2 regions of the Bradyrhizobium sp. UFLA05-108 genome follow, and region 1 is predicted to be linked to the other one. Evidence: riboswitches for the same ligand, from Rfam matches in the RefSeq annotation. Region 1 holds a riboswitch; the other holds the start of a gene.

Region 1 (3,783 bases):
GAGCAGACGGAGATCGGTCGCCTGATCGATGAGGCCGCGCGCTTCGTCGGCGAGCACGTCGATCTCGACGCCGTGCTCGGCGCGGCATCTGCATGGACATCGCAGCCAATCACGAATCGGGTTAACGTCACGCCGCCAGGCCAGCGCATTGCGCTAGCGCGCGACGCCGCGTTCTCCTTTGTCTATCCGCATATGCTCGAGGCTTGGCGTGCTGCCGGTGCGGAGATCCTGCCGTTCTCGCCGCTCGCCGATGAGGGACCCGATGCAAGCGCCGATGTGTGCTGGCTGCCCGGCGGCTATCCGGAACTGCACGCCGGCCGTATCGCCGCGAATGCGCGCTTTCGCGAGCGCTTGCGCGCCTTCGCCGAGACGCGGCCGGTCCACGGCGAATGCGGCGGCTACATGGTGATGGGCGCGGCCTTGACCGATGCCGACGGCGCGCGGCACGAGATGCTTGGCCTCTTGGGCCTGGAGACGAGCTTTGCCAAGCGCCGCATGCACCTTGGCTACCGTCTTGCCGAGCTCGCAGCGCCAATGCCGGGACATCAGCCCGGCGCGCGCCTGCGCGGTCATGAATTCCACTATTCGACGATTCTCGCGCAGCCTGATGTATCGCTTGCGATCGTGCGTGACGCGACGGGCGCAACCGTCGCGGAGACCGGATCGCGACGCGGATATGCGACGGGCACCTTCTTTCATTTGATTGCGGAGGACCGGTGAGCGGCTTCGTCTCCTTCATCTCCGCCGGCCCCGGCGATCCCGAGCTTTTGACGCTCAAGGGCGCGGCGCGGCTGCGCGAGGCCGACGTCGTGCTCTATGACGATCTCGCTTCCGGCACGATCCTCGAGCTTGCCCGACCCGGCGCCAATCTGGTGGCAGTCGGAAAACGCGCCGGCCGGCCCTCGACCAAGCAGCAGCACGTCAACCGCCTGCTGGTCGATTATGCGGCGACCGGCGCGCGCGTGGTGCGGCTGAAATCCGGCGATGCCGGCATCTTCGGCCGGCTCGAGGAAGAGATCGAGACGCTTCGGGCGTCGGGGATCGGCTACGAGATCGTGCCCGGCGTCACCTCGGCCTGCGTCGCGGCGGCGCAAGCCGGCATCCCCCTGACCCGGCGGAATACCGCGCGCCGGGTGCAGTTCGTCACCGGGGCCGACGTGACCGGGCAGCTTCCGCAAAATCTGAACTGGACGGCGCTGGCCGACCCGGATGCGACGACGGTGATCTATATGGGCCGGCGCACGTTCCCGGAACTGGCCACCAAGCTGATTGCGCAGGGTCTTTCGCCGGAAACGCCCGCGCTGTTTGCGGAATCCCTGGGCCGCGCCGACGAGCGGCTCGTCCGCACCACGATCGCAAAGCTCGCCGAAGAGCTCGCGCAGGCCGTGCCCGCGACCACCGCCGCCGTCATCCTGTTTGGCGCACTAGCGGGAGAATCGTCGTGATGATGTCCGCAGTTGCCGTTCGACCCTTGACGCCCGGCTTGCGAAAGAGGCACACAAGAGGGGCATGGTGCTCGATGCGGCGCAAAGCGCCGGAGCATAATCGGGAATGGGGGTGGGCGGACCCAGTTGCGGCGCCCCAAACCCCAGCCGCCCCCGCGACTGTAAGCGGTGAGGGGCTCCGATCCGCCACTGGGCCGCAAGGCTCGGGAAGGCCGGAGATCCCCTTCGATCCGCGAGCCAGGAGACCGGCCCTGCACGTTTGGACGCCAAGGCCGTCGGGTGTGACGGCAGGAAGGACTTGAACCATGCATATCGAACCAGGAATCGTGACGGGCGCCAAGCTCGTGTTGAGTTACGCAACCGGCATCGCCACTGGCGGCGTTGCGCTGAAGCTTACGGCGGAGACCGTGCGCGAGCAGGGCGTCAGCTCGTTTGCGGTACGGACGGCTGCGACCACCGCGCTGGTCTTCACCTTCTTCGAGATCCTGCCGCACTTCCCGGTCGGGGTTTCCGAGGTGCACTTCATCCTCGGCTCGACCCTGTTCCTGCTGTTCGGCGCGGCGCCGGCGGCCCTTGGTCTCGCGCTTGGTCTCTTGCTGCAAGGCTTGTTCTTCGTGCCGACCGACCTGCCGCAATACGGCATGAACGTCACCACGCTGCTGGTGCCGCTGTTCGCGATCCAGGCGCTCGCGACCCGCATCATCCCCCGCGACACGGCCTATGTCGACCTGCAGTATCGTCAGGCGCTGGCGCTCTCGACGGCGTATCAGTCGGGCATCATCGCCTGGGTTGCGTTCTGGGCGATCTATGGCGCGGGCTTTGGCGCTGCGAACCTCGCCAACATCGCGACCTTCGCCGCGTCCTATGCGCTGGTCATCGTGATCGAGCCGCTGGCCGATCTCGCCGTGCTGGCGCTGGCAAAATCGCTGCGTGGCGTCACCGCGCCCGGCCTCGTCACCCCGCGCCTGCACAACGCGGCGTAGAGATGAGCTGAGGGGCGGCCGTTCATGGTCGCCCTTCACACTCGTGATGGTCACGCTCTCCCTGATAGGTATCGGTTGCGGCGATCCCGAGCAGCTCACGCTTGCCGCGATCCGTGCCATCAATGCGGCAGATCTCGTGCTGATTCCGCGCAAGGGGACGCAGAAGTCCGATCTCGCCGACCTGCGGCGGACGATTTGCGCCGATGTGCTCACCAACAAAGAGACGCGTATCGCGGAGTTCGACTTGCCGGTGCGTGACGCCGGCGAAGCTGACTACCGCAAGGGCGTCGACGACTGGCATGGTGCGGTTGCTGCGACCTGGTCGCAGGCGATCGCGGGACATCTCGCACATGATGGCCGCGTTGCGTTGCTGATCTGGGGCGACCCGTCGCTCTATGACTCGTCCCTGAGGATCGCGCGACGGCTTGATCCTTTGCCCGCGATCGAAGTCATCCCCGGCATCACGTCGATCCAGGCGCTGTGCGCGGCGCATGCGCTGCCGCTGAACGATATCGGCGCGCCTTTCCTGGTCACGACAGGGCGGCGACTGCGCGAAGGCGGCTGGCCTGACGGAGCCGACACCGTGGTGGTGATGCTCGATGGCGGCACGGCGTTTCAGTCGCTCGATCCGCAAGGCCTGCAGATCTGGTGGGGCGCCTATCTCGGCATGCCCGATCAGGTCGTCATGTCGGGTGCGTTGGCCGAGATCGGTCCGCGCATCGTCGCCGCACGGCAGGAGGCGCGCGAACGGCACGGCTGGATCATGGACAGCTACATTCTCAAACGCAGCGTGTGACGCGACCGCAGTCGCGTGAACGGAGGCAGGACGACATGCTCCCCAATTGGGTTTACGAGAAATGCCCGGGTATCTCGACCTCGCACCGCGAGGCGGCGATGGCGCGGCAGGCGCAACTGACCAAGCCGACCGGTGCGCTCGGTCGGCTCGAGCAGGTCGCGATCGACCTTGCGGGCCTGCAGGAGACGGAGCAGCCGCGCGCCGCGCGCGTGCCGATCATCGTCTTTGCCGGCGATCACGGCATCGTCGCCCAGGGCGTCTCCGCCTATCCGCAGGAAGTCACGATCGCGATGATGTCGAATTTCGCCGCCGGCGGCGCTGCGATTTCGGTGCTGGCGCGTGAATTGGGCTCAAGTCTCGAGGTCGTCGATGCCGGCTCGCTGGCACAGTCGGTGGTCGCGGGGATTGTCGCGGACAAGCCGCGCTGCGGCACGCGCGATTTCAGCGTGGAAGCTGCGCTGGAGCCGGCGGAGCTGGTGTTTGCGTTCGAATGCGGACAGCGCGCTGTGACGCGTGCGGCGGCGAAGCAGCCTGATCTCCTCATCCTCGGTGAGATGGG
Region 2 (3,783 bases), on a different contig from region 1:
AGACCGCGCCCTTGCGCTTGCCGCCCTGGTTGACGGCGATCGCGGTGTCGTTGGCCACCTTCAGGAACGGGATGATGCCCTGGCTTTCGCCATTGGTGCCCTTGATGTGGGCTCCGAGGCCGCGCACCGGCGTCCAATCGTTGCCGAGGCCGCCGGAGTACTTTGCCAGCAGCGCATTGTCCTTGATCGACTTGAAGATGCCATCGAGGTCGTCCGATACGGTGGTGAGGAAGCAGGACGACAGCTGCGGGCGCAGCGTGCCGGAATTGAACAGCGTCGGCGTCGAGGCCATGAAGTCGAACGACGACAAGAGATCGTAGAACTCGATCGCCTTGGCTTCGCGGTCGAGCTCTCGAATTGCCAGGCCCATCGCTACGCGCATGAAGAAGGCCTGCGGCAGCTCGATCCGCTTGCCTTGCTGATGCAGGAAATAGCGGTCGTACAGCGTCTGAAGGCCGAGGAACTGGAAGTTCAGGTCTCGCTCAGGCTTCAGCGCCGCGGCGATGCGGCCGAGATCGAAGCGGGCGAGTTCGGGATCGAGCAGTTCGGCTGCGATGCCGACCTTCACATAGGCCGGAAAGTATTCGGCATAGTGCGTCGCCATATCGCCCTGCGAGGCCAACGTCGTAACGCCGTGGACATGCGACAGCACCTCGCCGCGGAGCTTGTCGAGCAGCAGGCGTGCGCTGACATAGGCATAACTCGGCTCCTGCTCGACCAGCGTGCGCGCGGCCATGATCGAGGCCAGCGCCAGCTCGTCCTGGCTGATGCCGTCGTAGAGATTGCGGGTGGTCTCGGCCAGCACGGGGGCTGCGGAGACGCCGTCGAGACCGTCGCAGGCCTCATTGATGATCAGTTCGAGCCGGCGCGTGTCCAGACCGACGCGCGAGCCGTCCGGCAGCGTCACGTGAAGGATCGGTGCGGCGATGGGCGCCGGCTGCGCGGCCGCTTCCTCGGCGCGCTGGCGGGACCGTTCCTCGCGGTACAGCACATAGGCCCGGGCGACCTTGTGGTGCTCGCTGCGCATCAAGGCGAGTTCGACCTGATCCTGCACATCCTCGATATGAAAGGTGCGCCCCTCACCTGCGCGGCGCATCAGGGCTGCTATGACTTCGGCCGTCAATTGCTCGACGCTCTCGTGAACGCGGCGCGAAGCAACCGCAGTGCTGCCCTCTACCGCGAGGAAAGCCTTGGTCATTGCGACCGCGATCTTGGCGGAATCGAACGGCGAGACCTTCCCGTTGCGGCGGATGATCTGCATGGCCGGCTCGCTGGAAGCAGCCGCAAGTGACTGTGGACGCAACTGGATGATGGGTGCGGAAGCGGTGTCCGCGTCGTGCAGGTTCAGTGACATCAAAGGGCCCCGTGATGCGCGCGTTGTGTTTGGACGGGGCGATAAGGAAGGACGCTGCCGGAACGCCGGCAGACGTGTTGCCGGACGGTGCGTGCAAGCGACCGCCGGACACCCCGCCCGTGGACGTTCAGATCGTCACGGCAGGTCTCCTGGCTCGCAGGTCGTTGCTTGCTTCCTGTCTTCCCGGCGCGGGCGCACCAGTGACGTTGTCCGGAAGCAGCTCGCTGCTGACAGTTGCGGGGGCAGCGCCGGAATTCCGCACCAAAGGCGCAGTTCACCGGCTTCCCTCTTAGCCACTACATCTTGCGACGCAGTAGGACCGTGACACCCATATATGGAGATATTCGAGGCAAGCTGTCAATGATTGATTTCACGGGGGGCGCACGCGGACGGCCATCCCCAATCAGTTATCGAGTATTGACGAGCTCAAGAATGCTTCTGATCGTCGCCACCATAGTCGATTCGCACAGCCGGCTAATGCTCTCAATCCTTGCTCATAGCGACAAAGCTTTTTAAGCGCGTCGAGGCTTCTCTCGGCGCCGGCTCTCGCAGCTTGCTTCATCCCTTTGAGCAAATTCCGATCGAGCGCAAGCTTTTCAATTCTATTGGCAAATTCGCAAATCTGTCGCGGCTGGCAAAGAAAGCCGTTTACGCCATCCTGTATGAGCTCCGGCAGTCCACCAGCGGCGGAAGCAATAACTGGCACCCCGAGCGCGAGCAGCTCTAGCACGACCTGGTCGACCATCGAGCCGCGAAGGCAGCACCAGCACATCGTATGATCCAATCCATGGACGGACGGACTTCCCCAATCGTCCTTTTCTGCAAAGGGCATGAGGCGTACGCGCACCATGGACTTCCAAGCAGCTTCATCTCTGTCCTACGCCAGTGCTCTTGCGGAGGATCGCAAAATCGTACCTGGCACCAAGTGGGGTGGGGCGTTCGGATCTCGGCAATCGGCTCGAGATTGTCCCAGGCTTTTGAGGTCGCCCCCTTATAGCCTGTGGATCAGGTCGAGATTCAGTTTTTGAAATTCGATTTCAGTTGCACACGCACGAATAGTTTTCTTGCGTTTGTAGCCGATGGCCCATCTTTGGCCGTTCGCCGCGGGCCGCCTAGACATCCCAAATCAAACCAGACGGGGCTTCAACAGAAAAAGGGCCGTCTCATCATTGTTGCTTTAGCCATGAAACCTGCGCCTGCTTCGATGATTGCGTGCAATACTCTGCGATCCGGCCAACTGACCGCGCTAACATTGATCCAAGCGACAGCAACACGTTAGCCATCAATGGATAAACTCAAGCGCACGTGTAAAGAGTTCGACATGCAACATCAGCAGCCGCCACCGAGTTGCCCTGACGATAGGCACCCAAGCGTGCCACCCAGGAATCCTGGTTGGGTGAGCAGCAAGATAGAGGAACTTCCTGCGGGGACCAAGTTCAACCATGCTAATAGGGATGGAGTGTGGGGCGGCGCGGGGCAAAGCGGGCATTCGGGCAAAGCTATTTGGATGGCTTTAGAGAATGATGTGAACGCTGCACACGGCTATGCAGGTAGTTCTGGGCGGTACTCCATTGTCGAGGCGCGAGAGCCACTCAAATTGGCGGTCATGGACGAGTGGTATGATCAAGTTGAACCTGACGAACTGGGCGCATGGGCTGCGATGGCGCAGAAGCATGGCTTGGACGGAGTGAAAACGGAATATGAGAGCTCCTACGAGGTCGTTCTGTTTGACACAAGTAAGGTTAGAAGTTTAGGTGAACGTCTTCTGGGCCTTCCCGGCGAGATAGGCGTTGTGGTCCTCCCCGAACAGGAGCACGATCCAGAAAAGACTTGGCCGGAGATGGAAGTCTCGACGTTCTCAACTACTGAGGATTCGAAATCGCGCTCGAGATCAGTGGTCTGTGGTCAATGTGGGATTTCGGACGTGTCGTCGGTGGGAGCTGGGACCATGGCAAGCAACCGGCCCCCGACGCGCTGATCGGCGCATTGAACAGAATGGGCGTCCTGCCGAGGCTGTTCCAGCCGACAAATCTGTACATCCGCGGTTGGCCTTACACGGCGCGATTGGACGCCGGACGACGGGAGGCAACCCCGAACAATGCGCAAGGCCACATCATTACTCTAGTTCCTCGGCTTGAACGCGGCTGAACATCAGACACTTTATAAGTGCTGGCGCTGGAGCGCATTTGGGTTGGTCGGCAGTTACGACCGCAGTTGCCGCAAAGTGCAGGACATCCAAGGAGTCTTTGGGCCCAGTGTCATGCATTGCCCCACTGAGGCAGGTGGGTGCTGGGCTCGCGAGATTTGCGCCTAAAGCCTGACGTCGGCTCAGTATGCGTCGCCTCCTTCAAACAAGGTTTGCACGAGGTCTTTGGTGGCACGGCAATTGCTGGAACGTGGACGTCGGTCCCTGCCAACCTTTGGTTCTG

The links. Region 1 has a riboswitch for cobalamin ahead of SO140_RS01935 (energy-coupling factor ABC transporter permease). Riboswitches for the same ligand answer to the same signal wherever they lie in the genome.
Region 2: another riboswitch for cobalamin. It lies ahead of SO140_RS22445 (ribonucleoside-diphosphate reductase subunit alpha); the one in region 1 lies ahead of SO140_RS01935 (energy-coupling factor ABC transporter permease).

The regions. Positions count from the first base shown of each region.
Region 1 covers NZ_JBANAZ010000002.1:144,130-147,912, forward strand. Annotated here, with positions in the region: gene SO140_RS01925 (cobyrinic acid a,c-diamide synthase CobB) at 1-720, shown strand, start outside; gene cobA (uroporphyrinogen-III C-methyltransferase) at 717-1,445, shown strand; cobalamin riboswitch at 1,494-1,713, shown strand; gene SO140_RS01935 (energy-coupling factor ABC transporter permease) at 1,751-2,428, shown strand; gene cobF (precorrin-6A synthase (deacetylating)) at 2,475-3,224, shown strand; gene cobT (nicotinate-nucleotide--dimethylbenzimidazole phosphoribosyltransferase) at 3,260-3,783, shown strand, end outside.
Region 2 covers NZ_JBANAZ010000030.1:89,060-92,842, reverse strand. Annotated here, with positions in the region: gene SO140_RS22445 (ribonucleoside-diphosphate reductase subunit alpha) at 1-1,354, opposite strand, end outside; cobalamin riboswitch at 1,477-1,693, opposite strand; gene SO140_RS22440 (glycosyltransferase) at 1,758-2,204, opposite strand; gene SO140_RS22435 (hypothetical protein) at 2,751-3,332, shown strand.